3 regions of the Arthrobacter sp. TJ-217 genome follow, and region 1 is predicted to be linked to each of the others. Evidence: riboswitches for the same ligand, from Rfam matches in the RefSeq annotation. Region 1 holds a riboswitch; each other region holds the start of a gene.
The links. Region 1 has a riboswitch for S-adenosylmethionine ahead of AC4D2R_RS04475 (ABC transporter substrate-binding protein). Riboswitches for the same ligand answer to the same signal wherever they lie in the genome.

Region 1 (10,438 bases):
GCGAGGGCGATGGCCCACGCGAAGGCCAGGGCGAGGCCCGCGAGCTGAAGCGTGGGAAGGATCTGCGGGCCGATGATTTCGAGAACCGGAACCTTGAAGATGTACGAGACTCCAAAGTTGCCGGTGAGGAGCCCGCCAAGGTAGCTGAAGTACTGGACGACGACGGGCTGGTCGAGCCCGTACTCCGCCTTCACGGCGGCGACCGTTTCCGGTGACGGCGACGAGCCCGCGCCGCCGAGGATCGCCGTGATCGGGTCCCCGGGGGTGAGGCGGAGGACGAAGAAGGTGAGAGTGACGGCGGCCCAGAGGACGAAGAGGCTGCCGGCGGCCCGTTTGAGGACGACGCTGCCGGCCGTACCGGCCGTCGCCGTCGTTCGTGGTGCTGCGCTGAGGGAATCGAGGGAGGAGGTGCTCATTCTGAATCGACCGCCGTGACGTCGTAGAGGTAGGGAAGGGAGAGGCTCGGTTCGAGGGTGAGCGAGGTGAAGCGGTCGCTGCGGAGCGCCACCTGGCTTGCCTGGTTGTAGAGCGGGAGCTGGAGGGCGTTGGCGCTGATGATCCGCTGCGCCTCGTAGTAGAGGTCCTTGCGCACGTCCGGGTCGTCCGTGGCGAGGGCGTCATTGAGGATCGCGTCGAGTTCCGGATTGCGGAAGCCCGACCCGTTCGGCACGAAGCCCGCCGACTCGGTGTACTCGGAGGAGAACACGATGCGCAGGACATCGGCCGTGTTGGTGTTCCAGTAGTCGGCCCGGAGGTCGTAGTCGAAGTTGTTGCCGAGTTCGCTGACGCTCGCGCCGTCGCCATTCTCGATCAGCACCTCGAATCCGGCCTTCTTCGCGGTTGCCTGGATCTGGGTGACGAGGGCCTGGTGCGCGGTGGGCCAGGCGCCGGGCGTGTAGGGGAAGTGGACACTCAGGCGCTGGCCGTCCTTCACGCGGTAGCCCTCGTCGTCGCGCTCGGTCCAGCCTGCCTCGTCGAGCAGGCGGGCCGCTTCGTCGGGGTCCGGATCGTAGACGTTCTCGAAGTCCGGAGAGTAGAAGCCCGTTGTGGAGCTCAGCGGTCCCCCGGCGCGGGTCACCGTGCCGAAGTAGACGCTGCGGATGCCGGCATCGACGTAGGTGCTCAGAAGGAAAGCCCTGCGCACGTTGAGGTCGTCGAAAGGCGCCCGGGTGGTGTTGAGCATGAGGTTCGTCGGATTGCCGGGGCGGTCCTGGAGGATCAGTTCGACGTTTGAGTCGGCCTTCGCCTCGTCGAAGTGGACCGAGGGCATCAGGTCGAGGGCGTCAACCTGGCCTGCGCGCAGGAGACCGTAGCGGGTCGAGTCCTCGGGGACAATGCGCCATTCAATCTTTTCGATGTGCGCCGGCCCCTGGTGCTGCGCGTAGGGCGGCGCCGAGTTGTAGTTCTCGTTGCGGACGAGACTGACCTTGGACTGCGGGACGTAATCGGCGATCCGGTACGGGCCCGTGCCCACCGGTGCGTTGCAGTTCTCGGCCTGCGGGCGTTTGAGCGCCTGAGGTGACTCGATGCCGAGGAACGGCTGGGCGAGCACTTCGAGGAAGGCCGCATAGGGGCGGTTGAGGGTGACGACCGCCGTGGTGTCGTCGACGACCTCGGTGCCGACGTAGGGCTTGAGGTAGCCGCCGGCCGTTCCCGACTGCGTATCGGGATCGACCATGTGGTCGAGGTTGGCCTTGACCGCCTCTGCAGTGAGCTTCGTGCCGTCGGTGAAGTAGACGTCGTCCCGCACGGTGAAGGTGTAGGTGAGGCCGTCGTCCGAGACCGACCAGTCCGTGGCGAGCCACGGGTGGATGGTTCCCTCGGCGTCTTGGGACACCAGGGAGTCGAGGTAGTTCGCCGCGATCGAGGCCTGAGGCATATCGCCGTTGACGTGGGGATCGAGGCAGGAGATGTCCTTGCCCGTGGCGAAGACGAAGGTGTCATCCTCGCTTGCCGCCGCCGATCCTCCGCAGCCGCTCGTGGTGAGGATGAGGCCCGTGGCTGCTGCGAACAGGGCGAGGGCGCGGAGGGTCTTCGGGGAACTGGGGGTGTTGAGAATGCTGCGCTTGCTGAAAGTGCGGTGGCTTGCTGTTGTCACGCTGGGCTCCTGAATCATCGCCCGATGGAGGGCAAACAGGACAGCCAGTGACCGCCCGCGGACGTGCTGAAGCACGGCGGGGCAGACCAACGAAAGCGTGTAGCTTCTCCATCGGTCCTGGCAGTAGCACCGTTCTTCGCAGCTACACGAAGAGGGTTGCTGTGGCGTCGTCGATCCAGGTCTCTCGGCCACTCGGGATGGTTATGGCTACAGCTAACAGCATTGGAGCGCTCCTCCGCCACAGGCCCCGTCACAATCGGTCACGGGGTGGTCCTTTACCCGCGTTCCGGCGTTTGAAAGCATTATGGCGTGGAGGAAAACGAGATCATCGACTTCGTCTCAGACCTGCCCGGCGTCGTGACGCTCACCGCCGGAAAAGAGAACGGAGCACCCGAGGCAGCTTGGGGCGATACCTTCTTTTTCTACGACCCCGACGGCGATACTCCAGACAACAGGCGCTTCCCCTTCGCGACGATTGTCGTGAGCGATTATGAAGGCTTCGATACCGCCTCGAACCTGAATCGACCGGGCGTTTTCCGGCTCAATATTTCGGTGGGAAATAAGGAATATGAGTTATTGACCGGACATCCCGCGACAGATCATGCCCTGCACCTGGCCGACTTCGACTTCACAGCACCGGACCGCATCCTGCCGCATCCCGTCTACGGTTCGCAGGCATGGGTAAGCATCCTCAACCCTGGTGCCGCCACAGCCGAGCAGGCACGGTCTCTGCTGGTGCACGCGCACGGGAACGCTGTTCGACGCTACGACCGGCGGCACTGACAACGCCTCTGTCTCTTTCCGCTGAGGGAGGTATCGAGGCTCTCGCCTGAAATCATCTGTCACCTGCACGGGCGGTGACTGTGGGCCGGCAGAAGCAGGGATACGGTGCGGGCAGGAAAGGATCGCCCGAAACACCCTGCGTCCTCCCAGCAAGCAGGAGTACCGTTAATGGAGCAAGGGGGCAAAGCACCGTTGGAAGGCAAGCTCATGGCAAAGAAGTGGCTCCGTTGGCTCCCCGCTGGCATCGTTCCGGCGGTGATCGTAACAACGGCCGCCGTCGGGCCAACCCTCGCTGAGGCGAGCCCCCAGTTGCCGGAGAAGTCCGCCCAGGAGCTGCTCGAGCTCGTGTCCGACAGCTACGACAGCGCGTTCTCCGGAACGATCGAGCAGTCCTCCGAGCTCGGCCTGCCCGAGTTGCAGACAATGGGGCCCAGTGCCGGCAGCTCCGATGGCGCCTCGGCCGCCCTCGAACTGCTCACCGGTGAGCACACCGCCCAGGTCCACATCGACGGGCCCGACAAGGCACGCATCCAAGTGCAGGACCGTCTCGCCCAGCGCGACGCCATCCTCAATGACGACGAGGTCTGGCTCTACGACTCCCGCGCCCAGGAAGCGACTCACGCTGTGCTTCCGGACCGCGGCGAGGTGCTGAAGCAGCTCCCCGCCGATGCGCCGCGTACCCCCGCCGACCTCGCCGAGAAGTTCCTCTCCACAATTGATCCTTCAACCGAAGTCACCGTGGGAGACAACGCCCGCGTGGCCGGCCGCACCGCGTACGAACTGGTCCTCACGCCCGCCACGGCAGACACCCTCGTCGGTGCCGTATCGCTGGCCGTCGACTCCGAGACCGGCGTCCCCCTCAGCTTCACCGTCTCCGCGCAGGGCCAGGCCGAGCCGGCGTTCTCGGTCGCCTTCACCAGCATCGACTTCAGCGCCCCCGAGCAGAGCCTGTTCGAGTTCACTCCCCCGCCCGGCGCAACGGTGACCGAGGTACCGGTCAAGGAGCACCAGGACCATAAGGCCCAAAAGTCCGACGCCGCCAAGGACGAGCCCACTGTCATCGGCGAGGGGTGGAGCAGCATCGTCGCCCTGCCGGCCGGTTCCGCTTCGGATGCGTTCAGCGCGAGCCCCGGGTCCGAAGAGTCGGCCGAGGCACAGGCGCTGCTGGAGCAGGCCTTCACCCCGGTGGATGGCGGACGCGTGCTGCAGACCTCGCTCGTCTCAGTGTTCATCACCGACGACGGCCGGGTCTTCGCAGGCGCAGTCGGTGCCGACCAACTGATCGCTGCCTCACAGCAGTGACGCCACCGGCGCCGCAGGGGCAGGGCACCGGCCGACGTCGTCCGTTCCCGTCCGCCGCGCGCCCGTGAGCGCGCAGGGGGGCGGGCTCGCAATTGAGACCCGGGGGCTCACGAAGACGTTCGGCCACCAGCGCGCGGTCGACGACGTCGGCCTGAGGGTTCCGCAGGGTTCCGTCTTCGGCTTCCTCGGCCCGAACGGTTCGGGCAAGACGACAACAATCCGCATGCTGCTCGGCCTCGCCTCCGCCTCGAGCGGTGAGATCGAACTGCTCGGCGGGGTGATGCCCAACGCGGCCCGCGACGTCCTCCCCCGCGTCGGCGCCCTCGTCGAGGGCCCTGCCATCTACCCGTTCCTCTCCGGGCGGGCGAACCTGCAGCGGTTCGACGACGCCGACCGGCGCACCTCCCCCTCCACCCGCAACCGGCGCGTCGATGCCGCCCTGGAAAGGGTGGGCCTCAGCCATGCCGCCCGCAAGCCGGCCCACGCCTATTCGCTCGGCATGAAGCAGCGCCTCGGCATCGCCAACGCGCTCCTCACCCCGCGCGACCTGCTCGTCCTCGATGAACCGAGCAACGGCCTCGATCCGCAAGGCACCCGAGAGGTCCGCAGCCTCATCCGGTCCCTGGCCGACGGCGGCACAACCGTCTTCGTCTCAAGCCACCTCCTGGCCGAGGTGGAGCAGATGTGCACCGAGATCGCGGTCATGAGCGCCGGCCGCCTCGTGGCTCAGGGCACGCTCGACGAGCTGCGGGCGGAGGGCACTGCCCGGGTGCGGGTCCTCACCCCCGATCCGGGTGCTGCGCGCACGGTGCTCGCCAGGCTGGGGCTCGCCCCGGAACTCGACGGGCGCGACGACGTCGTGACGGCCGAGCTCACCGCCGACGACCTCAAGCCGGAGGCCGTCAACGCCGCCCTGGTGCTCGCCGATGTCCGCGTGCGCGGCTTCACTGTGAGCGGCGCCTCGCTTGAGGAACGCTTCGTGGCGCTGACCGGAGAGGGGTTCGACGTTGCCGGCTGACTCCGCACCCTCGCCGCATCCGCTTCCGCCCGCCGGGCCCGACCGGGTCCGTCCCTTCGCCGGGCGGGCACTGCTCCGCTCCGAGATCACCGTCCTGTTCCGCCGCCGCCGAACGTGGGCGATGCTCGCCGCGCTGGCCGCGATTCCGATCCTCATTGCGGTTGTCGTGCGCCTTTCAGACGGGCCGAGCCCCGGGCGCGGGCCGGCCTTCCTCGCCAGCATCACCCAGAACGGGCTGTTCGTCTCGCTCACCGCACTGACCGTCTCGATCCCGCTGTTCCTGCCCCTGACCGTTGGTGTCGTCGCGGGTGACACGATCGCCGGTGAAGCCAACCTCGGCACATTGCGCTACCTGCTTGTAGCCCCGGCCGGGAGGGTCCGGCTCCTGCTCGTGAAGTACGCGGGAGCTGCACTGTTCTGCCTGGTGGCGACGCTCGTCGTCGTGGGGGTCGGTGCACTGATTGGTGCCCTGCTGTTTCCGATAGGGCCGGTGACGCTGCTCTCCGGGGCCACGATCGGCTTCGGCGGGTACGCGGTGCGCCTGTTACTGCTCGCGCTGTACGTGACGCTATCGCTGCTCGGGTTGAGCGCCATCGGGCTGTTTATCTCAACGCTCACCACGGTTCCGGTCGGCGCCATGGCAGCTACGGCGGCGCTGGCCGCCGTCTCGCAGATCCTCGGCGCGTTGCCGCAGCTTGAGTGGCTGCACCCTTGGCTGTTCACCCATTACTGGCTGGGCTTTGCCGACCTGCTGCGGGAGCCAATCGTGTGGAACTCGTTTGGTGACAATGCGCTGCTACAAGGCGGCTACATAGCCGTGTTTGGCGCACTGGCCTATGGGCGCTTCAGCACCAAGGACATCTTGAGCTGAAGCGCCTTTGGGCCAGCTTCGGGTTTAGGGCTCCTCGTGGTCCAAAGCAGCCTCGCGAGTCCGCTCGTGGTACCACAGTGCGTGATCCAGTTCAGTGACTCCGACTTTCAGTTCTCGCGCAGCGGCCTTGACCACATTTCGAGCTTCTGGGGAACCAACGTTCCGTCCAGTCGCTCGCGACACCAGCCGCACGATCCACGTATCCGCCTTCACCCCAGGCTTCCCAAGAAGCATGCCCAAGTAGTCCCAGGTAACCGATCCAAGACCATGGACCGAGGTGTACGCTGCCTTCTGGTCGTGGTTTAGTGGGTCCAACTCCGCCGCAGTTCTCACGCCTGCCTGCACCAACTTGTTCGCCGCCTCCACGATGGCCGAGGCCTTTGTCCGTCCGCTCGTCAACTGGCCATTAAGGACAGCTTGAAGATCCCGCGGCGCGTGGTCGCCGAGCCTCGCAAGGCTGTTGGGAGAATGTTCATCGACAAACTCCTTGTAACGCTTCACTGCAGCGGGAATGCCTGCCTCTTCAGAACCATAGCTCGCACGGATGCTCAACACGGCGTCGATCAGGGCCGATTCGATCTGATCGGGCCACCCACCGGACCATGGCTTCCATTTCTGGCGCGGCAGTTCCTCGTCAATTAGCTTCAATAGTGACGCCACATCGTTTCGAATCATCATTCCCCCATGTCCCGCTCGCGCGGTGAAATATAACCAGGTGCTCCGGTTGAGCTCATGAAGAGACAGCCCGGACTGTTGCAATAGCCAATCAACCACGGATTACCGACATTAGGGGAAGAATTCGGGCGGAGATCGAGCAAGTCGGAGTTTTCGCTTATGTCGGAACGACCGCATATGCTGACTCAAACTGCCTATCACGTTGGGGGAAACAATGAGTCAGATTATTCACGACCGGCCGGAACAGCTTCAGATGATTCATGAAGGCTTGTTGCCAGGCGAGCAGATCATCGCGGTATACGACTGCATTGGCGTGGGCACCGGCTTCATCGGAATTACGAACCTCCGGGTGATCCTGCAGGACAAGAGTTTTGTCGGGAACCGCGTTGCAGTGACCTCAGTGCCGTATCGATCGATTCAGTCTGTGGCCATGCTTTCCAACAAGTCCATGCTCGGAAAGTTTTACTTTAGCTCTGCAATCGCGATTACTGCGGGTTCTAGGGTTATCGAGGCGGAATTCCGTGGAGACGGTAAGGCGAAACACACCCACGACGTCATCCTGTCATTGATTTTGAGCACGCCGTCGGCAGGTCGCTGACCGCCACCTGCGGTTGTAGGATGACGACGCAGATCATTCGCTTTTCAGCTGGGGGACAATTTCATGAGCACACCGTCCGGGCATAACTCTGCCTTGCGTCAGTCGCCGGAGGGACCAAAACGGCGCAAGATCAATCGGTCCACCGCGATTGTCGTGGCGATTGTGCTCCTCTCAATCATCGTCTCTGAAATGGGCAACTTCGGTGGCGGCGCCCTCGGCTGCATCGCGCTGGTCTTCCTAGCGACAGGTATTTACACGCTGACCTCCGGGAGACCGTCCTGGCTGCGCCTGCAAAATCGGAAGGCCGCCGGCATAACCATTTCGGTCAGTGTGCTGGCCTTCGCCGCTGGTCTGCTCCTCAATCCTCCGGCCGACGCGTCGGACAAAACTGCAGCGGCCGAGAAGACCGCCATCAGCGCACCGACGGAAACGCCATCACCGTCGCCCACACCCACTCCGCGCCCGAGCACCGCCAAGGCATCGACGCCCAAACCAAGCCCAACCCCCGACGTCGCCCCTCTCGACACTGAGGAAGTCCCCGCCGTCGCTGTGCAGGACACCGACGCACCGCAGCGCCAGCCCGCCGCGGGAACCAAGGCGCTGGTGCTCTTGGAAACCCTGCCCATCAAGGGCCGTGCGCCGAAGACCGGCTACGACCGGGAGCTATTTGGGACCGCGTGGGCGGCTGTCGACCGTAACGGCTGTGATACCCGGAACGACATGCTCCAGCTTCAGCTCCACGACATCGTTTTCGCCAACAGTGTCCCCTGCAAGGTCGCGTCGGGCGTACTCGACGACCCGTACACGGGCACCACAATCCAGTTCATCCGGGGCCAGGCCACAAGCTCGCAGGTGCAGATCGATCACGTCGTCGCGCTTTCAGACGCGTGGCAGAAGGGCGCCCAGCAGCTCACAGCCGAACAGCGCATTGCGTTTGCCAATGACCCCTTGAACCTCCAGGCGACGGACGGACCCACCAACCAGCAGAAGGGCGACGGCGACGCCGCCACCTGGCTGCCGCCAAACAAGGCATTCCGGTGCGCCTACGTCGCCACGCAAATCTTAGTGAAAGCGACCTACGGCTTGTGGGTCACCCAGGCCGAACACGACGCCATGGCGTCCGTCCTTGGGTCCTGCAGCGACATCGACGCTCCAACCAATCAACCGCCCGTCGTCGAGCAGCCCGCTCCCACCCCCGTTACGCCCGCGCCGGAACCCGCACCCGTTGTCGGGGTGCCGGTTGCACCCGCTCCCGCGCCGGCACCTGCCTCCTACGCGAACTGCGCCGCGGTCCGTGCTGCGGGGATGGCGCCCATCCACATCAGCCAGCCCGGTTATGGAACCCATCTCGACCGTGACGGCGACGGCTGGGGCTGCGAAAGCTGACACTGCGTACGCGCGTCCGGTCCCGGTCTTCCAGGCGCCTTGACGCTGCCGGCGGGTATCACCACCACCGGTGCCGGCAAACCTCGCTCTGGCACTCCCATGTAGGCGTCCCGAATTCACGTTCCCCGGATTTCGGATTGATCCGCTCACGCATCTCGAGGCAGCAGCCCGCGAACACCGTGTTGGGCATTGCCGCTTGTGCATCGGGCATGATCATCCCCCAGGCGATCGGCCAGGCCTCAGCGCGGCAGATCGGGCAAAGCCGCCTCCTCCGCTTTGGAACCGGTGCGCTCACGGTGTCGGTTTCCTCATTCATCCCGACACTCTAGAGCCGCCTACCCACTCTCTGACGTGGGTCCATCTCCTGAAAGTTTTTGTAACTGGTAATAGGTCCCCAGCTTCGGCCGCTCGCGAACCAAAATTCGGGTAGTCACATCGTGGACACTGAATCAGCCCGGTCGTAGCATGAACCGGTGCCGCCCGTCCGGATGCTCGACGGGCCGCCGTGCGCCAGTGGGTACCACTGTTCGGTTGCTGGGACCGCTTCACCGTGTCTCGCCGTCATACGTAGCTGAGGAAAAGCACATGAAGGCTAACACCGCGCGACTTTTCACAACGACACTTCTAACCGCGGCCCTCACCGGAACCGGCGCCGTTGCCGGGAACGCAGGGCCGCATCACCACCATACCGGGTGGACAGTTACACCGGGAGAGCAGACCGAGCTCGCGGCCGGCCTGGTGAGTCCGCTGCGCGTCGCCGCAGGCCGGGGCGACACCACCTATGTCACGCAGAACTTCGCCGGGCAGCTCACGCAGGTGGACGAGGACGGAACCACCACCACGCTTATCGACCGCCCGGGCATCGAAATAGGCGGTGTCTCAACGCGGGGCCGGACCATCTACTTCACGGAGAGCGTCGGCGGCCCGGGCGAGACTCGGCCGCTGGTTGCCAATGTCAGCGTTCTGCGGGACGGCGAGACGGAGGTCCTTGCCGATCTGGCCGCCTACGAGACGGAGAACAACCCCGATTCCGACGCCGAATACGGGCTCCTCAACACCCCGCAGGAGTGCCTGGACCAGCTTCCCGAGGACCTCGCGCCATTCGCGGGCCCGCATGGCGGCGAAGTGTATTCGCATCCGTTTGCAACAGCGCCGGACTGGTCCGGACATACTATTTACGTCGCCGACGCCGGCGCCAACGCGATCCTTGCCGTGAACACCTCAAACGGGGAGGTCAGCACTGTCGCTGTCCTTGAACCGGTGCCGACGGAGGTCACGGACGAGAAGGCGAAGGAGTATGGCCTGCCGGAGTGCACAGTCGGGGAAACCTTCTACTCCGAGCCCGTACCGACTGATATCGAACTGGGCCACGACGGCTACCTGTACGTCACCTCGCTGCCGGGTGTCCCCGAGGGCGTGACGGCGGGATCGGTGCAGCGTGTGGATCCATGGTCGGGCGAGACGGAGGTTGTGGTCAGCGGACTGCAGACCCCGACCGGCCTGGCGCTCGACCGGCGCGGAAACATCTTCATCGCCGAACTGTTCGCGAACCGAATCTCGGTTGTCGCCGCGGGATCGGACGAAGCCGTGCTGTTCCTGGAGACGGCGCTACCGGCGGACGTCGAAGTGGACAGGAAGACCCTGTACGCAACAACGAACGCCCTTCCGGCGCCCGACGCTCCCCCGAACGGCATGCTCGTGGAGATC
Region 2 (10,438 bases), on a different contig from region 1:
GGGCACGACGCCGCGGTGCTCTCCGGAATCGTTCCCTCGGCCATGCTCTACGTGCGCAACCCGACCGGGATCAGCCACTCCCCGGAGGAACACGTCGAGCGCGACGACGCCGACGCCGGAGCGTCGGCGCTCGCCGATGTGCTTGAGGACCTGCTGTGAGGCGCACACCGTGAGGCCGGTGTGGTGCGAATCGGCGTGGCGGGAGGGCCGGGGCATCACCGCGGGTGTGCGGGCCCGGCTCAGGCATGACGGAACAATCGACTCCGTCGAAACCGGAGTGCCCGCGGAGGACGGCGACACGGTGCTGCGGGGCGTCGTCTTCCCCGCAGCGGCCAACGCCCACTCCCACGCCTTCCACCGGGTGCTGCGGGGGCGCACCCATGCCGGGGGCCCGGGCAGCTTCTGGACCTGGCGGGAGCAGATGTACGCCGCGGCTCGCACCCTCACCCCTGAGCTGTACGAGGAACTCGCCACGGCGGTCTTCGCGGAGATGGTTGTGACCGGCTGGGCAAGTGTGGCCGAATTCCACTACGTGCACCACCGCGGGAACGGAACGCCGTACGGCTCGTCCGCCGGAGCCGCGGGCGGCGCAGACCCGAACCCGGCGGACGAGCCGCACGCCATGGAGTTCGCCCTCGCCCGCGCCGCCGAAGCGGCGGGAATCCGGCTGACCCTGCTCGACACCTGCTATCTCACCGGCGGCTTCGGGGTTCCCCTCGAACCCGCTCAGGCCCGGTTCGGCGACGGTTCCGCTGCGGCCTGGCTCCGCCGGCACAGCTCCCTCCGCCGGGCCCTTGCCGGCCGGTTTCCGGAATCCCCGGTTGTCCTCGGGGCCGCGATCCACTCGGTGCGCGCGGTCCCCGAAGCGGCCCTGGCCGAACTCGCCGCAGGGCTCCCGCCCGAGACACCGCTGCACATCCACCTCTCGGAACAGCCCGCCGAAAACGAGGCCTGCCTCGCGGCGACGGGGCTTACGCCCGCCGGTCTCCTGGAGCGCCACGGGCTGCTGAGCGGGCGGCTCTCCGCCGTCCACGCAACCCACCTCACCCGCGGGGACATCGGCCTGCTTGGCGGTGCCGGTGCGACAGTGGTGATGTGCCCGACCACCGAGGCCGACCTCGCCGACGGCATCGGGCCCGCCCTTGAGCTGCAGCGGGCAGGTGCGCGCATTGCCCTGGGCACCGACCAGCACGCGGCAATCGATCCCTGGCTTGAGATGCGCTCCCTTGAATACGGCGAGCGGCTTTCCTCGGGGCAGCGGTCCCGCTTCACCGCCGACGACCTCCTCGCCGCAGGCAGCGGCAACGGGCTTGCCGCCCAGGGCCGCCCGGCCGCCGGGCTTGAGCCCGGACAGGTCTGCGACCTGATGGCGGTCGACCCCGCATCACTGCGCACCGCAGGGAGCAGCCCCGGGCAGCTCGTCTTTTCCGCAACGGCCGCCGATGTCACCGACGTCGTCATCGGAGGCCTTCCCCGGGCCCGCAACGGCCGGCACCTGCGGCTCGGGGACCCCGCCGCCCTGATGGCGGCCGCCATCAGCCACCTCGACGCCGCGGCCTCCGGCGCCGCCACCCAGGAGCAGCAATGAGTTCGACCCTCGTCACCAACATCGGTGAGCTGACAACGCAGGACGCCGAGCAGCGGGTCCTCCCGAATGCAGCGGTCGTCCTCGAGGGCGGGAGGATCAGCTGGATCGGGCAGGCAGCCTCGGCCCCGGCCGCCGATACGGTCCACGACGCCGCCGGCCGGGCCGCCCTGCCCGGGTGGGTCGACAGCCACACCCACCTGGTCTTCGCCGGCGACCGCACCGCCGAGTTCGAGGCGCGCATGGCGGGGGAGGCGTACGCCGCCGGAGGGATCGCCGTCACCACCGAGGCCACCCGCCGGACCGGCGACTACGACCTCACCCGGCTCCTGCTCGGACGCGTGGAGGAGGCCGCCTCCGGCGGCACCACCTACCTTGAGACGAAGACCGGCTACGGGCTCGACGTCGAGCAGGAGGCCCGAAGCGCGCGGATCGCCGCGGGTGCCGTCGACGAAGTGACTTTCCTGGGGGCGCATCTCGTTCCGGCCGGAATCAGCGCCGACGACTACACGGAACTTGTCTGCGGGCCGATGCTCGAGGCCGTCCGCCCCTACGCTGCATGGGCCGACGTGTTCTGCGAACGCGGAGCGTTCACCCCCGAGCAGAGCCGGGCCGTGCTCGCCGCCTGCCGGGACGCCGGCATGGGCCTGCGCGTCCACGGGAACCAGCTCGGCCACGGCGAGGGCGTGGCGCTCGCCGTGGAATTCGCCGCCGCGAGCGTCGACCACGCGAACTATCTCAGCGATGAGGACGTCGACGCCCTTGCCCAGTCCTGGTCGGGCTGGGACGGCGGCGAAGGGCGCGGAACCGTCGCAACCTGCCTCCCGGCCTGTGATCTTTCGACCCGGCAGCCGTTCCCTCCCGCCCGGCGCCTCATCGACGCAGGGGTGCAGCTGGCCCTGGCGAGCAACTGCAATCCCGGCACCTCCTACACCACCTCGATGGCCTTCTGCGTTACCACCGCCGTCCTGCAGATGGGACTGAGCGTCTCCGAAGCGGTCCGTGCCGCCACGTACGGCGGCGCCCTGGCCCTGGGCAGGCACACGGGAACCGACGCGGACGGTGCGCGCGCCGTCGGTTCCCTCGCCGTGGGCCACCGCGCGGACCTGCAGTTGCTCAACGCACCCTCGGTGACCCACCTCGCCTACCGCCCGGGCATGCCCCTGACCGGCGCAGTGTGGCGCAACGGGCAACGGATCCGCTGACGCTTCATCCCTTTGGCTGTGAATCCGCCGCTTCCGCTGGAAAGATAGGCCCATGCGCGCTCCCACCGCCCCGGCCGGCCGGCTAGATACGGCGCAGCGCCGCCGCACCACCGGCGAAATCCTCCTGGTGCTCGGGCTTTCCCTTGGGCAATCCGCCGTCTATTCGATCGTCGACCTGCTCGAGAAGCTCAGCCGCGGGCCCCTCTCGGCGCAGACCAGCACCCTGAACCCGGTGCTCAACGACCGCGAGTACTTCGACCTCGCCTATCAGCTTCTCGGAATCTTCTTCGCCCTGGTTCCGGTGGCGCTTGTCCTGTTCCTGCTCAGCGCCGGCGGGGGATCGGTGTTCCGGAAGATCGGGCTCACCTTCGAGAAACCCGCCGTCGACTTCGGACTGGGACTCGGCCTCGCCGCGGGCATCGGCGTCGGGACCCTCGGGGTCTACGCCGCCGGACGGGCGCTGGGGGTCACGACGGCGATCGTCCCTGCGGCCCTCGACGCCTACTGGTGGACGGTTCCGGTGCTCGTGCTCTCCGCCCTGAGGCACGCACTGCTCGAGGAAGTCATCGTGGTGGCGTACCTCTTTGAACGCCTGCGTGCCCTCGGCTGGTCGGCGCCGGCCATCCTTGTGACGAGCGCCCTGCTGCGCGGCAGCTACCACCTGTACCAGGGCATCGGACCGTTCCTCGGAAACGCGGCAATGGGGCTCGTGTTCGGTTACATCTACACCCGGACCCGGCGCGCCATGCCGCTCGTCGTTGCCCACGCCGCCCTCGACATCACCGGGTTCGTCGGGTTCGCCCTGCTCGGACCGGCAATCGGGGTGGGCGGCTGAGCATTCAGGGCAGGTGGGCTGACCCGCCGGGCGCGGAACCGCCGGGTCCCGCTCCGGCGCGCAGATGGCGCAGGCCGGTGCGCAGCACCCCGTAACGGCGGATCCTGCGCATCGACGTGGCGACTCTCAGCCGCCGGTCGATGCGGACCGCCCGCCGGCCGAACGTGCGGGCCACCCGAAGGGTGAGCTCGACATCCTCGTCGCGCTCATCGGTCGACGAGCGGGGGAAACCGCCCGCGCGCTCATAGGCGGACGAGCGGACGGCAAGGTTGTGGCCGGCGACAATGCGAAGGCAAGCCGGGTCGCGGTGGCGCAGCGCGAGGGCTCCGCGGAGGGCAGGGAAGAGGAAGGCGAGGAGCACGCCGTCAAACCGGCGCCGGTAGGCGTCCGGCAGGGGCACGGACGTGCCGCCCAGCAGTTGCACCGAGGGGTGCCCGGCGAAATTGCGGCGGATCCGCGCCGTCCAGTCCGGCCGGGGTTCGCTGTCGCCGTCGGTGCGCGCCACCAATGGAAAACCGTCGGCGATGGCCCTGCGGAAACCGGTGTCGGCCGCCGCGCCGGTACCCTTCTGCTCCTCATCGAGCACCACGAGCGGAAAGTCGCGCCTAAGCCGGCCAAACGCCTCGATGCGCACCCGGGTGTCATCCGACGAGCCGTTGTCCACCACATAGAGCACCATCCCGGTGCGCTCCGACTGCCGGTACAGTGCCTCAAGGGTGCGGCCGATCCCGGGCTCGTTGAACACCGGGACCACGACGGCGAGCCGCTCGGCCATGCCGGTCTCCGGGGGATCCGGTACTAGATCTCGACGCGGCCGTTCGCGGTGTCGAAGGTCACCGACATGAGCCCCGGGGTGCCGTTTGGCGCAATCCACTTGACCGAGACATCGCCCAGGGGCGCTTCGACGGGCATTCCGAGCCACTCGGTCACGCGTGCGCATGAGCCGGCGATGGTCAGCGAGTCGAGCCGTGCGGTCGCAGGGCGTGCCTGCGAGGGGTGGAGTGCTTCGGTGCCGTCGTCCCAGCGCAGCAGGTAGGGGACCTGCGGATCGGCGATGAGGCCCTTGATGCCGATCTGCTGCCAGGTGAGTTCCTGGCCGTCGGGGAACTTGCGGTTGCCGGGCACGGCGCGCCGGCCCAGGCGCTCTTCGAACGGCGTGAGGTCATCGACTGCGACTACCCAGCCCATCCAGCCACCGCCTGCTTCGGACCGGGACCGCACGGCCTGGCCGAAGGGTGCCTTGTCCGAGGCGGGATGGTTCAGGGTCTCGACCACCTCGACGTACTGGCCGTTGACGAGGGGCAGAATCATGTTCCGTGTGCCGAAACGGGGGTGGACACCACCCTTCACCGCTTCTACGCCCAGCGCGGCCGAAATACGCTCCGCGGTGGCAGCGAGTCCATCAGGTTCAGAGGCATAAGAAACATGGTCCAAGCGCATGGCTACATAGTGGCACTTTGTGACGCCCGTCTCGACTTAGGGGCACCTTACTTAACGGGAAGTCATATGGGTTGCCGAAATCCGGTCCCTCGGCTTTCATTGAGGCAGGTCATGAGTGCCAGCACACAGCCCCGGCTTGCTGGCCGGCAACCCTCCAACCGCGGTGGGGTGCCCCGGGTGAAGACCAGGCGCAGCGTCACAGGGATGCTGCGCAAGCGCGGGTCCTTACCGATCCACCGTCGCCTCGATGGCGCGGCGTCGACGGGGCCCCTTGAGCACCAAAGGGAGCGCCATGTCCAGCAACTGGTCTTTTGAAACCCGGCAGATCCACGCCGGCCAGACCCCCGATTCAACAACCGGCGCGCGTGCGCTGCCCATCTACCAGACGACGTCGTTCGTCTTCCCCAGCGCCCAGAGCGCCGCCGACCGCTTTGCCCTCACGGAGCTTGCCCCCATCTACACGCGCATCGGCAACCCCACCCAGGAGGCCGTTGAGACGCGCATCGCCTCACTCGACGGAGGGGTGGGTGCCCTCCTGCTCGCCTCGGGGCAGGCGGCCGAAACCTACGCCATCCTCAATATCGCCGAGGCGGGCGACCACATCGTTGCAAGCCCGAGCCTGTACGGGGGCACCTACAACCTCTTCCGGCACACCCTCAGGAAATTCGGGATCCAAACCACCTTCGTCGAAGACCCCGACAACCTCGAGCAGTGGCGGGCCGCCGTCCAGCCCACCACCAAGGCGTTCTTCGGCGAGGTCGTCTCCAACCCCCGCCAGGACGTGCTCGACATCGAGGGGATCAGCGCGGTCGCCCACGACAACGGCATCCCGCTGATCGCCGATGCGACAGTTTCGACCCCGTACCTCATCCGGCCCATCGAGTGGGGTGCCGACATCGTTGTCCACTCCGCCACGAAGTACCTCGGCGGACACGGCACGGCCATCGGCGGCGTCATCGTCGACTCGGGCCGCTTCGACTACGGCCGCGACCCGGAGAAGTTCCCCGGCTTCAACACCCCGGATGAGAGCTACCACGGGCTTGTCTACGCCCGGGACCTCGGGGTCGGAAGCGCCTTTGGGGCCAATCTCTCCTACATCCTCAAGGCGCGCGTGCAGCTCCTGCGCGACCTCGGCTCAGCGATCTCCCCGTTCAATGCCTTCCTGATCGCACAGGGCCTCGAGACGCTCAGCCTGCGCATGGAGCGCCATATCGCCAACGCCCGCGCCGTCGCGGAGTTCCTTGAGCTGCACGACGACGTCGAATCCGTTGCCTATGCCGGACTGCCCTCCAGCCCCTGGTACGAGCGCGGGCTGAAGTACGGGCCGAACGGCACCGGCGCCATCGTCTCCTTCGACATCGCCGGCGGAATCGAGGCCGGCAAGCGCTTCGTCGACGGGCTCGAACTCCACTCCCACGTGGCGAACGTCGGGGACGTGCGCTCCCTGGTGATCCACCCGGCTTCAACAACGCACAGCCAGCTCGGAGCCGAAGCGCAGCTCACGGCCGGAGTCCGCCCCGGTCTCGTGCGCCTTTCGGTCGGGCTGGAGAACATCGCGGACATCCTTGCGGACCTCGACGCCGGTTTCCGCGCCGCGAAAGGGGCTTAGCGCGGCGTGAGTGTCTATCCTCCCGGCGCCGCCCGCGCGAGCACCGAGGCCCCGCACCGCAGCTCCGACGGGCTGCTGCGCACCGCGGCGATCGGGGCCCTGGGGCTCGAAACGGGCGGCAGCCTGCCCGAAGTCAGCCTTGCCTACGAGACGTGGGGAACGCTCGACGCCGACGCGTCGAACGCCGTCCTGATCCACCACGCCCTGACCGGAAGCTCCCATGTGGCCCGCGGTGCTTCCGATGAGGAAGGGTGGTGGGACCCCCTCGTGGGTCCGGGCAGGGCCATCGACACCGACCGCTACTTCGTTGTGTGCGCGAACATGCTGGGGGGCTGTTACGGTTCCACCGGCCCCACGAGTCCGGACCCGTCGGGACGCCGCTGGGGTTCGCGTTTTCCCTTCGTCACAATCCGCGACTCGGTTGCCGCTGAGGCTCGTCTTGCCGACCAGCTGGGCATACGCCGCTGGCATTCGGTGCTCGGAGGCTCCCTTGGCGGGGCCCGGGCCCTCGAATGGGCCCTGATGTATCCGCACCGCGTGGCCCGCTGTGCCGTCATCGCGTGCACGGTTGCGAGCTCCGCTGAGCAGATCGCCTTCGGGCAGGCGCAGCTGCAGGCGATCCGGCTCGATCCGGCCTTCGCCGGCGGCGACTACGACGAGGCAGACCCGCCCGCGGCCGGGCTCGGGCTGGCGCGGCGCATCGCGCACATCACCTACCGGTCGGAATCCGAGCTTGAGGACCGTTTCGGCAATGCCGCCCAGGGCGCCGAGCGGCCCCTCGGGGCCGCACGGTCGGTGGAGCGGGGCCGTTACTCGGTTGAAAGCTACCTCGACCATAAGGCGGAGAAGCTCGCCGAGCGGTTCGACCCCAACAGCTACCTCATCCTGACCGAGGCTCTGATGAGCCACGACGCCGCCCGCGGGCGCGGATCGGTGGAGCAGGCGCTCGGAGGGGCCACCGCCGAGTTCCTCATCGCAGCGGTTGATTCGGACCGGCTGTACCTGGCCGAACAGTCCTACCGGCTTGCCGCCGCCCTACCGGGGGAGGTGCCGGTGTCGCTGATCACCTCGCGCATCGGCCACGACGCCTTCCTCGCCGAAACCGCTCAGCTTGGCCGCCTGCTTGAGCGGGCGTTCTACCCGCGGTAGCTCCAACCCGCGCACGGGGCAACTTCCCCGACGGGCCCGGATTGCCCGTTGGGTTTGCCCGGGATCGCACCTAGGCTCGGACTGAGCGTGCCGGGCATGCCTCCGGCGTGTCTTTTCAACCTTTCCACACTGCAGGAGGAGCTGTTAATGGAACTGAACACGATCGGCTGGAACGAAGAAGCACGCCAAAAGATCCTGCTTGACGCCGACCGGGCGCTGCAGGAGGCGGTGAAGGAAGCGGCGCAGACCCTCGGCGGGCGCAGCCGCGAGGAGGTCTACGAGTTCCTCTTCCAGAAGCTCCAACCCCAGTTCGTCGACTTCCAGCCGGGGCCGGACCTCAGCACGTACGCCGACGCCGTCGCGAACGGTGAGGTGGACGCCGGCAGCTAGGACGCCGGCCGCCAGGACAGCGGCGGGGAGGCCTGGCAGGGCAGGTGGAAAACGCCGGGCAGGTGGAAAATGCCGGCCACCGCGGTGCGGACGCAGCGCCGGCGCCGGCCGGGCTGCCGCTAGGCGCCCGGCGGCATCCCCGGGCCGAAAATTGCGGAGGCCTCGGGGCGCTTGGGAGCCCGTCCGTCTCCGGACGAGCGGTGGCGCAGCCGGCGAAGCACCCAGGGCACGAAGTACTCGCGCGCCCAGACGAAATCCTCAGCGCGCGCGGTGCGCCAGTTCTTCACGGGAACCGCCTTGGGATGCAGCGGCTCAAGGGTGTGGTTCACCGCGAGCGTGTCGAGGACCATGATGGCGATCGTATGGTGCCCCAGCGGCGAAAAATGAAGGCGGTCCTCAGACCACATCTGGGGATCAACCAGCTCGCGCAGCGCCCACATGTCGGCAACCACCGCCTCGTGCCGTGCCGCAACGGTGCGGAGGTTCTCATTGAAGATCGCGGCCTTGGACCTCACCGTACCGAGAACGCTGTCGCGGACATCCGGGGCGGTGAACAGAACAACCGTCGCACCCCCGCTTGACAGCTCCTGGACCGCCGCATCGAGGCGCTCGGCAAGGCGGTCGGGGTCTCCGCCGGGCCGCAGCAGGTCGTTCCCGCCTCCCGAAATCGAGATCAGGTCGGGGTGGAGTGCAAGGGCCGGCTCCACCTGCTGGTCGACGATCTGCTGAAGCAGCCGCCCGCGCACCGCAAGATTGGCGTAGGAGAAGCTGCTGCAGCCGCGGCCGAGCTCCTCGGCCACCCGGTCGGCCCAGCCGCGGTTGCCGCCCATGCTTTCCGGGTTCGGGTCGCCGATTCCCTCGGTGAAGGAATCACCGAGGGCCACGTAGCGCCGCCACGGGTGCGGCAGGCCGGCGGCCTGGTCGTCGCGCACGGGTTCCGGCGGGCGCTCGGCAGCGGACGCATCGCCTCCCGTCCCGGAGAGGGAGTCGTCGGGCTGCTCGGAAAGTTTTGGTTGCACAGTTCCATCCTGCCAAGTCCCTACCCTCTTTAGCGAGCGAACGCCCACCCCGTGACGTGGGCAACGGCCGGCCGGGTGCAGCGGCGGCTTCCGCCCGATTCCGCGGCACAGAGGGCTGCGTGCCAGAATATCGGAATGACAAATCCCGGATCCGACGCCGTCTCCGCCCCCGTCCGGGAGCCTGTGGCCCTGTGGTCCCGGCCCCCCGAGCAGCGCGCCGGCACACCGCTGCTTGTGCTTTTCCACGGCTACATGGCAGACGAAGCTGACCTCATGGGGCTCGCCGACCACCTGCCCGGAGAATTCACGGTGGTGTCGGTGCGCGCCCCGCACGCCGCCGGACAGGGCTTCTCCTGGTTCCCGCTCGCACGTGACGCCGACTATTCGGTCGAAGCCGTCGTCGACGCCGTCGCACGGGTGGGCCAGTGGCTCGAGTCGGTGAAGGGAGCCCATTCAAGCGTCAGCCTCCTCGGCTTCTCGATGGGGATGGGCGTTGCCACCTCGCTGCTGCGCAACCGCCCCGAGGACTTCGCAAGTGTTGTTGGGCTCTCCGGGTTCGCGGTGCCGCATCAGGAGCACCCGTTCTTCAAGGACGATGCACTCGCCGCGGCTTCGGTGCCGTTCTTCTGGGGACGGGACCAAGAGGACGCCGTGATCGCACCGGAGATGATCGAGTACACGCACCGGTGGCTGACCTCACACACCAAGCTGACCAAGGTGCTCTACTCCAACATGTGGCACAGCATCAGCCAGCAGGAACTCGCCCACGTACGCGAGTTCCTCACCCTCACGGTGCTCAACCGGGCCTAGCGCCGCCGCCCGTGTCAGCCCTTGAGGATGCGCACGCTCTGCCCGTTGACGCTCACTGTGTCGCCGGGATGGAGCTGGCGTCCGCGGCGTTCTTCGATCTCCCCGTTGACGTGGACGAGCCCGTTGTCGATCAGGGTCTTTGCCTCGGCGCCGTCTTCGGCAAGTGAAGCGAGCTTCAACAGCTGGCCCAGCCGGATCATGTCGTCGCGGATCGGGAGGTCGCTGACGTTTTCCGCCGGATTCTTCGCGTTGAATTCGCTGTTCATGTTCCAATTCTGCACGACCGGCCGGCAGTCCCGGTCGACTAAACTTGATCGGTGATCAAACCCTCCTCCCTTTCCCCACTGATCGGCCTGCCGCTGGCGCTGGTGGCCGGTACGGCCATCCCGCTCCAGG
Region 3 (10,438 bases), on a different contig from region 1:
GGCATCGCCTATGCCACCGAGGACCGCAAGCGGTACGGGCTGAACCTCCTCGACGACATCAAGCGCAATATCTCCGGGGCCGCCCTTGGCAAGCTCGCCAAGCGCGGCTGGGTGGACGGCGGGCAGGAGGCGGTCGTCGCCGGCGGCTACCGGACCTCCATGAATATCAAGGCCCCATCGGTCACAGCAGTGACGGGGAAGCTTTCCGGGGGAAACCAGCAGAAGGTCGTGCTCTCCAAGTGGATGTTCGCCAACCCCGATGTGCTCATTCTCGACGAGCCGACGCGCGGCATCGACGTGGGCGCCAAGTACGAAATCTATACGATCATCAACTCGCTTGCCGCCGAAGGGAAAGCGGTGATCGTCATCTCCTCGGAGCTGCCGGAACTGCTCGGCATCTGCGACCGCATCTACACCCTCGCGGAGGGCTCGATTACAGCCGAAATCCCGATCGGTGAGGCTACGCCCGAGCTTCTCATGCAGCACATGACCAAGGAAAAGGACTGAATCCCATGGTTTCGACCCTCACCGACGCCCCGGTCAAAACCGCGGCGCCAACAATCACCGATGCGGGAAAGTTCCTTGCAAGCAGGCTCCGCCAGATCGGTATTTTCGTAGCGCTTCTGGTGATCGTCACGTTGTTCCAGCTGCTCACCGGGGGCAAGCTGCTGCAGCCTGACAACGTCTCGAACATCATCGTTCAGAACAGCTACATCCTGCTGCTGGCCATTGGCATGGTGATGATCATCGTCGCCGGGCACATCGACCTCTCCGTCGGATCCGTCGCCGCGTTCGTCGGCGCAATGTCGGGCATCATGATCCAGGACTGGAGCTTCCCCTGGTGGCTCGCTTTCGGGGCCTCACTCGTCATCGGCGGCCTCGTCGGGGCGTGGCAGGGCTTCTGGGTGGCCTACGTCGGGATCCCGGCGTTCATCGTGACCCTCGCGGGAATGCTCGTTTTCCGCGGACTCACGCAGATCACCCTCGAGAACCAGCGCATCACGGGGTTCCCCGTCGAATACCGGCAGCTGGGCGGCGGGTTCCTGTTCCCAGGACTCTTCCCTGCCGATACGAACATCCTCGACTGGACGACGGTGGGCATTGGACTCCTCGCCGTCGTGCTGCTTGTCGTCAGCCAGCTGCGGGGGAGGGCAATGCGGGCCAAGCTGAAGCTCGAAGACGAGCCCATGGCCTGGTTCGCCACCAAGCTCGCCTTCGCCGGCGTTATCATCCTCGGCCTGACCTACCTGCTGGCCAGCTCGCGCAGCGGCACCCCGATCGTCCTCGTGGTGCTCGGGCTTCTGGTTGTGACCTACAGCGCGGTAATGGGAAACAGCGTCTTCGGACGCCACATCTACGCCCGCGGCGGCAATCTCCAGGCCGCCCAGCTCTCGGGTGTCAACACCAAGAAGATCGACTTCTACCTCTTCGTGAACATGGGCGTGCTCGCCGCACTGGCGGGGCTGATCTTCACCGGCCGCCTGAACTCGGCGGGTCCGGGTGCCGGTAACCTGTTCGAGCTCGACGCGATCGCAGCCGCCTTCATCGGTGGTGCGGCAGTCACCGGCGGGGTCGGGACCGTGATCGGAGCCATCACCGGTGGCCTGATCATGGGCGTGCTCAACAACGGCATGTCACTGCTCGGCGTGGGGATCGACTACCAGCAGTTCATCAAGGGCATGGTGCTTCTGCTGGCCGTGGGCTTCGACGTTTTCAACAAGCGGCGTGCCTCCACCGCGTTGAAATAGAAAACCTTCGCCATCCGCGTAACCTTTCCATCCAGGCCGACGATTACCAATGTGTGAGTGCCGCACCGGGGCTTATCCCCCAACGGGCCCCGGTGCGGCCTTCTCATGGGTTGTCCAGGCACATCGCGCCGCACCCCGCCGGGGGTTGATTCTCTGGTTACGATGGTCCTCGTTGTGCCACCTCGCCCAAGGACTCCCATTTTGGTTTCAAAGCTGCCTGATGACGCGCTTTCACGCGCGCAAGTTGGCGAGCCCGCGGCCTTCGAATCAATCTATGCGCACCTGAGCCCCTCCCTGCTCGGATACTTCGCCGGCAGGGGCGCCGAGGACCCGGAAGCCCTCACCCAGGAAGTGTTCCTTGCGGTGTTCAGCAGGCTCGACACGGTCCACGGCGGCGTGGAGGGCCTGAAGACCCTCGTTTTTTCTGTGGCACACGCCCGATACGTCGACGAGGTGCGCCGGCTCGCCCGCCGGCCCTCACAAGCGGTGTACGAGCCTGAAAGCGACGCCCGGACCAGCGTTTCGGCAGAAGCCGCGGCTCTTAACCGTTTCGGCGAAGGCAACATCGAGCAGCTGCTCTCCGCCCTCAAGGCGGAACACAGGGAAGTGTTGCTGCTGCGGATCGTCGCGGGGCTGTCAGTGGACCAGGTTGCCAAAGTTGTAGGGAAGACTGAAGGTTCAGTGAAGCAACTGCAACGGCGGGCGCTGATCAAATTGAGGGAACTCGTTGAGCTCGATGAAGCGGAAGCGTCATGAATAAACCAGCGCACGGGGAAGATCCGGTGCAGAAACTGCTCGAAGAATCCGGCGTTCCCTCCTCCGAAGGCCTCTCGAACGCCCTCAAGGCCGTTCGGGCCCTGGCCAACGGGCCGGTCCCCGAAGTGGCTGCCGAGCTCGCCCAGCTCATGGCCGCCGGCGGAGCGCAGCCGCGCGGGCGCAGAAACCGGCACCGGGCCACCTTCATCGGGGGAACCCTTGCCATCTCAATGGGCCTGGGGATGTCGGGGGTTGCCGCCGGAACGATGCATTTCCCCGAAGGTTTTGGCCGCACAGCAGAGGCCGTGATCCACCTGCACGGCAGGGAAACCGGCGCGGAAGCCTCGGCCGTCGATCAAAAGGGAAACGCGCACCATGACCTGCCGGCGGTCAAACAGTCGGGAGCCGAAATCGGCTCAGCGATTCCAGGGCTTGGCGACGCCCGTCCCTCCGGAATACACGGTGGGTTCGATGCGGTGCCGCCGCCGGAGAGCAGGGATCCCGGGGCCACACTGCCCCAGCCGTCAGCACCCCCGGCAGTGCCCGTGCCGCAGGAAGGCGCAGTGCCGGCACCGGTCCTGCCCGGCCACCCAGCACCCGCTGATCCAAAACACGGTTCAGGAAACCCTGATTCAGGAAACCCTGGATCAGGAAACCCTGGATCAGGAAACCCTGGATCAGGAAACCCGCCGGCCCGCGGTCACTGGAAAGACGTGCTCCACGGCATCACGCCCGGCGGGCTGCACGGTGCACGGGATCAAGCAGACCTGGTGAGACGCCCGGGGCCTTCAGGGGAGCTTCGACCTCCGGGGCTCACCCATCCGGTGCAGGGAGGTGCTCTTGCCCACCCGGCGCGGCCCGGGGCGTCGGAGCCGCCCGCCGGCGAGCGCGCGAAGGCCGGTCACAACGGCGCAGGAAGCGGTGAGACCCTCCGCCGTCGTGCTGATAACGGTGGCCCCGAAAGTGGTGGAACCGCGCCGCATCCCGGCACGCTGCCGAAGCTCCCCGTGGAAGTACCGGCTTCAGAGCCGGGCGAGAAGGAACCCGCAACGCCGCAACCGGCCGTGCCTGAGCCAGCCGTATCTGACCCGGCCGCGCCTGAGCGGGCTCCAGCGGAGCCCGTCACCGGCGAACCGGCCGACCCCGACCCAGCTACGCGGGGATTAGCCGTATCTGGGCTGGCTCCTGCTGAACAGGAAGCGCCGGACAAGACAGTGCCGGAGGCAGCCCGGGAACAGGCAGAATCGGCACCGGCTGCGCCCGGACCCGCGGTGTCCGCTCCAGTGGAGCCGGGCCCAGCAGACCCGGACCCAGTCGGCGGCGAATCGGCCGCCGCCGGCTGAGCTAGGACGTAATCTGGCGCTTGGAGGAGATGATGCCGGTGTTGAAGCCGGCAAGGTTCAGTCCGCCGTGGAACCGGGCGTGCTCGATCTTGATGCACCGGTCCATCACCACGTCCATCCCCGACTCTTCGGCATCGCGGGCAACGTCCTCGTGCCAGGACCCGAGCTGCAGCCACAGGGCCTTCGCGCCCACCGCCTGCGCCTCGGCAAGGACCGAGGGGAGGTCGTCGTGCTTGCGGAAGACGTCGACGACGTCGGGGACCTCCGGCAGGTCCGCCAGCGAGGCATAGGCCGGCTGGCCGAGGATCTGCCTGGCCACGGGGTTGACGAAGTAGAGCCGGTAGGGCGACGACGACTGCAGGTAGGTTGCGACAAAGTACGACGCCCGCGACGGCTTGTCCGATGCGCCGACGATGGCCACCGACTTCGCCCGCCGCAGCAGTGCCAGCCGCTCCGGTGCCGAGGGTCCGTCCCAGGTCCGCGTTGGCGCGCTCATGCCCCGACTCCTACGGCGCAGGTCCGGCCGTCCTCGGAGGGCGGTGCGCCCACGTCCCGGGCGGCATCGGGTGCGTTGGACGCATCAGCATCCGACGCATTCGAACCCGACGCACCCGAATTCGACACTGCGGCCTCGAGCGCCTGGTCAAGATCCCAGAGGATGTCCTCAAGATCCTCAAGCCCCACCGAGATGCGGATCAGGTCCTCGGGGATGCCCGCCGCCAGGAGCTGCTCCGGCGAGAGCTGCTGGTGGGTTGTCGATCCGGGGTGGATGACAAGGGTTCGGGCATCACCGACGTTGGCAAGGTGCGAGGCGAGCTGCAGCGACTCGATGAAGGTCTTTCCCGCTTCACGCCCGCCCCTGACCCCGAAGCTGAATACCGAGCCCGGTCCCTGCGGCAGGTATTTCAGTGCCCGGCCGTGGTGGGGGTGTGTGGTGAGTCCCGCGTAGTTGACGTACTCGACGCGCGGATCCGCCTGCAGCCACTCGGCAACGGCTGCGGCGTTTCGAACGTGCTCGTCGACGCGCTGCGCCAGCGTCTCGACTCCCTGGAGCAGCTGGAACGCCGAGGTGGGGGACAGCGAGGGGCCGATGTCACGCAACTGTTCCGTGCGCAGTTTGGTGAGGAAGCCGTACTCCCCGAAGTTGGCCCACCATTGGATGTTCCCGTACGACGCGACCGGCTCGGTCATCGTGGGGAACTTCCCGTTTCCCCAGTTGAACCTGCCGCTTTCGACGACGACGCCGCCGAGCGTGGTTCCATGGCCGCCGATGAACTTGGTGGCGGAATGGATAACGATGTCGGCGCCGTGCTCGAGGGGGCGGATCAGGTACGGGGTGCTCAGGGTGGAGTCGACGATCAGCGGCACCCCGGCGTCGTGCGCCACGCGGGCAAGGCCCTCGAGGTCGGCGATCTCGCCCGACGGGTTGGCGATCACCTCCGCATAGACGGCCTTCGTGTTCTCTTGGATTGCGGCAGCATAGTCCGCCGGATCGGTTCCCGGCACAAAGGTGGTCTCGATCCCGAACCGGCGCAGCGTTACATCGAGCTGCGTCACCGTCCCCCCGTACAGCTGGGAGGCGGCAACGATGTGGTCGCCGGCCTGGCAGAGGGCGGCGAAGGTGATGAATTCGGCGCTCATCCCCGAAGCCGTGGCGACGGCGCCGATCCCGCCCTCAAGGGAGGCGATGCGCTCCTCGAAGGCGGCAACAGTGGGGTTGCCGATCCGGGAGTAGATGTTTCCGTACTTCTGGAGCGCGAAGAGGTTGGCGGCGTCGTTCGTGTCCTTGAAGACGAACGACGTCGTCTGGTAGATCGGCACGGCGCGGGCGCCGTGGGTGGCATCGGGAGTGCCTCCCGCGTGAAGCGCGCGGGTGCGGAAGCCGAAGGTTTTCTCAGTCATCAGACGCCTGCCTTGGTGGGGAGAGGTTCGAGGTGGAAGTCGACGCCTGCCTTGGCGGCGAGGTCGGCTTCGAGGGAGCGGACAATCGGCAGGACGTCCCTGCCGAACGCTTCAACCTCCTCCTGGAAATGCAGGTAGCAGGTGAGCAGCAGGTTCACCCCGATCTTCTTGTACTCGACGATTCGTTCGGCGATCTGCTCGGGCGTGCCGATGAGCTGGGTCCGGAAGCCGTCGTTGTACTGGATGAGGTCCTCGAAGGAGGAATCCGCCCACATCCCCTTCTTGTCGGCCGTTGCGGCCCCTGCTTCCTGCACTGCGTTGCGGAAGCCTTCAACGGCCGGCCGGTGGGCCTTGGCGACGATCTCCCGCAGCGTCTCGCGTGCTTCCTTCTCGGAGTCGCGTGCAATGACGAACCCGTTCAGGCCGAACCGGGGCGACCTCCCGACGGCCGTTGCGGAGGCCTTCACCCCGGCGATGTTCTCCTTGAACCCTTCGAGGTCCTTGCCGTTGGAAAAGTACCAGTCGGCAACCCGCCCCGCCGTCGCCTGGGCCGCCGTGGAATTGCCGCCGAAGAAGATTTCGGGGTGGGGGCGGCCCGGAACATCAACGGGCGGCGGGCTGAGCGTGAAATCCGAGATGGAGTAGTACTTGCCCGTCTGCGTGTAGCTTTCCCGGGTCCACAGGCCGCGCAGCACGCGGATGAACTCTTCGGTGCGCACATACCGTTCGTCGTGTTCGAGCCAGTCGAGGCCGAAGTTGGTGAATTCGCTCTTCAGCCAGCCCGAGACGATGTTGACGGCCGCGCGCCCGTTGGAGATGTGGTCGGCGGTGATGATGAACTTCGCCAGCACGCCCGGATGCCACATGCCCGGGTGGACGGCGGCGATGACCTTGAGCCTCTCGGTTGCGGCGAGCAGGGCGAGGGAGAACGACGTCGCCTCGTGCTGCTTGTCGGCGCCGTACGACGCCGCGTAGCGGGTCTGCGACAACGCGTATTCGAATCCTGCGTCCTCGGCGATCCGCGCAAGTTTCTTGTTGTACTCGAAGTCCCAGCTGGTGCGCTGCTCGATTGTGGAAACCACGAGCCCCCCGCTCACATTAGGGACCCAGTAGGCAAACTTCAGGGGCTGCGAATAATCGACTGTGCTCACAAATCCTCCATCGGTTCTGGCGGTAGCACCCTACTGTCAGCGCGTTCTGCGCTGGCCAGGGTTGCTGCGGCGTCATAAAGCCAGATCTCTCGGCCGCTCGGGATGGTCATTACCGAGTGTGACAGCACGGGTGCCCGGCACCAAGAAATGTGTCGCCCCGGGTCGGCGAAGATTTGGAGGGGCAGGCACGCGCCGGGTGGACTTGCGGGGCATTTCGAGTATGGTTTGCGTCACGTGGCGTCATCGGCGAGGTTGGCCGCCTGGCTCATGCCCCGCGGCGGTGGCCACCGTCACTTGTTGAGCGAACAAAGGAGCTGGCAGTGGATCTGCGATCACTGGGGCTCGTGGTGCATGGAGGGAAGCAGCGGGCCATTGACGCGGCGGAGGCCCTCAAGAGCTGGGCCGCTGAGAACGGCGTGTCCGTCACGGAGGTGGATGTCTGGTCGGCTGACGACGAGGGCCACCTGACTCATCACCACGTGCCGCTCGGCCCGTTCGACCTCGTTGTGACGATCGGCGGTGACGGCACCTTCCTGCGCGGGGCGGCTGTGGCGATGTCCTGCCAGTGCCCTGTCCTCGGGGTGAATGTGGGGCGGCTTGGGTTCCTTGCCGAGGTGGAGCCGGAGAACCTTGTCGAAGCCCTCAGGGCCGTGATCGCGGACGAGACAATCGAGGAACAGCGCCTCACCCTCACCATCCGCTCGAGCAGGCCCCTTGAGATCCCCAGTGAGCTCGGGGCGCTCATCCACAATCCAAAGGGACCCGTTGCTGAATCGCCGCTGGTCCGGGACGACGCGGTGGAGGTCCTGGGCTGGGGCGTCTGCATGGACATCACCGCAATCAACGACGTTGTCTTCGAGAAGCTCAGCCGGGACCGCCAGGCGAGCGTCGCGGTCTATATTGGGGCCCGCCGGTTCGTTTCCTATTCGGCGGATGCCCTGATCATTTCCACGCCCACGGGCTCAACGGCCTACTCGTTCGCTGCGGGAGGACCCATCGTCTCGCCCCGCGCCAACGCCCTGGTTTTCACGCCCGTCGCGGCTCACATGGTCTTCGACCGCAGCCTCGTCGTTGCCGCCGACGAGCTGGTGTCGGTGCGCGTGCTCGAGCGCAGCGGGCAGGTATCGATGTCCGTCGACGGCCGGATTGTCGGGGTGCTGAACCCGGGGGACTGGGTGGGCGTTTACGCACGTCCTTCGGCGCTGCGCATGCTGCGCCTGCATGAGCCTGATTTTTTCGGCAGGGTGAGGGATCGGTTCGGGCTGGTCGACGCCGCGGCCGCAGCCGCCGACGGGGATTCGCCGGTCGACTATTTCCCCAGCACGCCCAAGCCCGATGACATGAAGCACGTCCACATTCCGACCCAGCCCCTCGAGTCCTGGATGGGCTCCAAGACGGAGTAGGCGAAGCTTCAGGACCGCCGCGCGAGCACCTCGGAGATGCCCGGGAGGCATCCCTCGTTCTGCAGTGAGGTGGTGTCCCCAAGGGGCGATCCCTCGTACAGCTCGGTCAGGAGGCGGCGCATGATCTTCCCGGACCGGGTCTTGGGCACGTCCTGGACCACGATGACGGCACCCGGCTTGGCGATGGGGCCGATCTCCGCGGCAACGTGCCGGCGCAGGGTGGTTTCGACGTCGCCCGTTCCGCCCGCACCGGGTGCCAGCACGACGAATGCGGCGATGGCGTGGCCGGTGAGCGGGTCGGCCACGGGGCACACGCCGGCCTCGCTGACCAGCGGGTGCGCGACCAGGGCCGATTCGATTTCGATCGTGGAGAGCCGGTGCCCCGAGACGTTGATGACGTCGTCAACCCGCCCCAGGATCCAGATGTCGCCGTCGTCGTCGTAGCGGGCGCCGTCCCCGGCGAGGAACCAGCCCTGCCGGGCGAACTTGCGCCAGTAGGAGTCGAGGTAGCGGCGCGGGTTCCCCCAGACGGTGCGGGCCATGGCCGGCCCGTGGCGGTCGACCACCAGCAGGCCGGAAACGCCGGGAGGCACCGTGTTTCCCTCGTCGTCGACGATGCGGGCGCCCACTCCGGGCAGGGCCCGGGCGGCGCACCCGGGCTTGAAGTCGGCGTCCGCCGGGCTGGGGGAGAGCACGGTGGCGCCGGTCTCGGACTGCCACCACGTGTCGACGACGGGAACCTCGCCGCGGCCGAACTGGTCCCGGAGCCACCGCCACGCCGCCGGGTTGACGGCCTCGCCGACCGTCCCGAGGACGCGGATGCTCGAGAGGTCGTAGGAGTCCGGGACGCCGTCGGGGAACCAGTGCATCAGCGAGCGCACGAGCGTGGGCGCCGTGTAGTAGCTGGTGACCCCGTAGCGTTCGATGATTTCGAAATGCCGGCCCGGGTGCGGGGTGTCGGGAGTTCCTTCGAAGATGACCTGCGTGGCGCCGTTGGACAGCGGCCCGTACAGCTCGTAGGTGTGGGCGGTCACCCAGGCGAGGTCCGCGGTGCACCAGTGGACGTCGCCGGCCCGCTCCGCGGGGTCGGGCGAGCTGAAGAGGTGCTCGAAGCTCCAGGACGCCTGGGTGAGGTAGCCCCCTGAGGTGTGGAGGAGCCCCTTGGGACGCCCCGTGGTGCCTGAGGTGTACATGATGAACAGCGGCGTTTCGGCGTCGAATGCCTCGGGGGAGTGAAAGGGGGATGCGTTCCCGACGGCGTCGGCCCAGTCAACGTCGCGTCCCTCGGTCCACGCGATGTCCGAGCCGGTGCGCCGGACAACAAGGACGTGCTCGAGGTCGGTTACCCCGGCCACCGCGGCGTCGGCGATGTCCTTTACCGGCACGGCGGTTCCGCGGCGGAACTGCCCGTCGCTTGTGACGAGCAGTTTCGCCCCGGTGTCCTGCACCCGGAACCTCAGGGCCTCGGCGGAGAACCCGCCGAAGACGAGGGAATGGACGGCGCCGATCCGCGCACACGCGAGGGTGACGACGACCGTCTCGACGAGCACGGGAAGGTAGATCACCACGCGGTCGCCCTTGCGGATGCCCAGGGCCAGCAGGGCGTTGGCTGCCCGGCTTACCTCATCGAGCAGTTCGGCGTAGGAGACGCTCCGGCGGTCACCGGGTTCGCCCTCGAAGTGGAGCGCGGTTTTCGCACCGTTGCCGGCGGCCACGTGCCGGTCAACGCAGTTCGCGGCGACGTTCAGGCGGCCGCCGGCGAACCATTCGATCCTCGGGACCGACAGCTCCCCGTCCAGGCCCGGCCGCGCCCGATCGAAGGTGTGCGCGGTGTGCCAGTCCCCGGTCCAGTGGAGGCGCCGGGCCTGATCTTCCCAGAAGCGGATGCGCTCGCGCTCCGACGTCCCCGGGTCCGTATGGGGCTTCGCTGCGTTCAGGCCCACCGCCGCACCGCCCAGCGCTGGGCGAGGCCGAGGAGGGCGTCGGTCGTCTTGCCGAGGACGGCGAGCAGGATGATCGCCAGGAAGATCCTGTCCACCCTCCCGTTGTTCTGGGAATCGCTCAGCAGCCAGCCCAGGCCCATCGAGGCGGCGATGAGTTCGGCGGCAACCAGGAACAGCCACGACTGCGCAAGA

Region 2: another riboswitch for S-adenosylmethionine. It lies ahead of AC4D2R_RS15275 (bifunctional o-acetylhomoserine/o-acetylserine sulfhydrylase); the one in region 1 lies ahead of AC4D2R_RS04475 (ABC transporter substrate-binding protein).
Region 3: another riboswitch for S-adenosylmethionine. It lies ahead of sfnG (dimethylsulfone monooxygenase SfnG); the one in region 1 lies ahead of AC4D2R_RS04475 (ABC transporter substrate-binding protein).

What each region holds. Positions count from the first base shown of each region.
Region 1 is NZ_JBZCNJ010000002.1:287,252-297,689, reverse strand. Features, by position in the region: gene AC4D2R_RS04480 (ABC transporter permease) at 1-416, opposite strand, end outside; gene AC4D2R_RS04475 (ABC transporter substrate-binding protein) at 413-2,098, opposite strand; SAM riboswitch class I at 2,204-2,302, opposite strand; gene AC4D2R_RS04470 (DUF6194 family protein) at 2,408-2,881, shown strand; gene AC4D2R_RS04465 (LolA family protein) at 3,089-4,183, shown strand; gene AC4D2R_RS04460 (ABC transporter ATP-binding protein) at 4,248-5,201, shown strand; gene AC4D2R_RS04455 (ABC transporter permease) at 5,191-6,072, shown strand; gene AC4D2R_RS04450 (DUF8548 family protein) at 6,097-6,750, opposite strand; gene AC4D2R_RS04445 (PH domain-containing protein) at 6,962-7,345, shown strand; gene AC4D2R_RS04440 (GmrSD restriction endonuclease domain-containing protein) at 7,499-8,731, shown strand; gene AC4D2R_RS04435 (hypothetical protein) at 8,790-9,047, opposite strand; gene AC4D2R_RS04430 (ScyD/ScyE family protein) at 9,317-10,438, shown strand, end outside.
Region 2 is NZ_JBZCNJ010000009.1:50,317-60,754, forward strand. Features, by position in the region: gene AC4D2R_RS15245 (allantoate amidohydrolase) at 1-159, shown strand, start outside; gene AC4D2R_RS15250 (formimidoylglutamate deiminase) at 170-1,588, shown strand; gene hutI (imidazolonepropionase) at 1,585-2,790, shown strand; gene AC4D2R_RS15260 (CPBP family intramembrane glutamic endopeptidase) at 2,843-3,625, shown strand; gene AC4D2R_RS15265 (glycosyltransferase family 2 protein) at 3,630-4,400, opposite strand; gene AC4D2R_RS15270 (VOC family protein) at 4,424-5,065, opposite strand; SAM riboswitch class IV at 5,173-5,289, shown strand; gene AC4D2R_RS15275 (bifunctional o-acetylhomoserine/o-acetylserine sulfhydrylase) at 5,358-6,674, shown strand; gene metX (homoserine O-acetyltransferase MetX) at 6,681-7,823, shown strand; gene AC4D2R_RS15285 (hypothetical protein) at 7,971-8,213, shown strand; gene AC4D2R_RS15290 (SGNH/GDSL hydrolase family protein) at 8,333-9,145, opposite strand; gene AC4D2R_RS15295 (alpha/beta hydrolase) at 9,368-10,042, shown strand; gene AC4D2R_RS15300 (RNA-binding S4 domain-containing protein) at 10,057-10,308, opposite strand; gene AC4D2R_RS15305 (DMT family transporter) at 10,360-10,438, shown strand, end outside.
Region 3 is NZ_JBZCNJ010000005.1:203,703-214,140, reverse strand. Features, by position in the region: gene mmsA (multiple monosaccharide ABC transporter ATP-binding protein) at 1-507, shown strand, start outside; gene mmsB (multiple monosaccharide ABC transporter permease) at 513-1,748, shown strand; gene AC4D2R_RS11045 (RNA polymerase sigma factor) at 1,950-2,504, shown strand; gene AC4D2R_RS11040 (CoA-binding protein) at 3,849-4,343, opposite strand; gene AC4D2R_RS11035 (O-acetylhomoserine aminocarboxypropyltransferase/cysteine synthase family protein) at 4,340-5,749, opposite strand; gene sfnG (dimethylsulfone monooxygenase SfnG) at 5,749-6,900, opposite strand; SAM riboswitch class I at 6,905-7,009, opposite strand; gene AC4D2R_RS11025 (NAD(+)/NADH kinase) at 7,221-8,303, shown strand; gene acs (acetate--CoA ligase) at 8,312-10,246, opposite strand; gene AC4D2R_RS11015 (ABC transporter permease) at 10,237-10,438, opposite strand, start outside.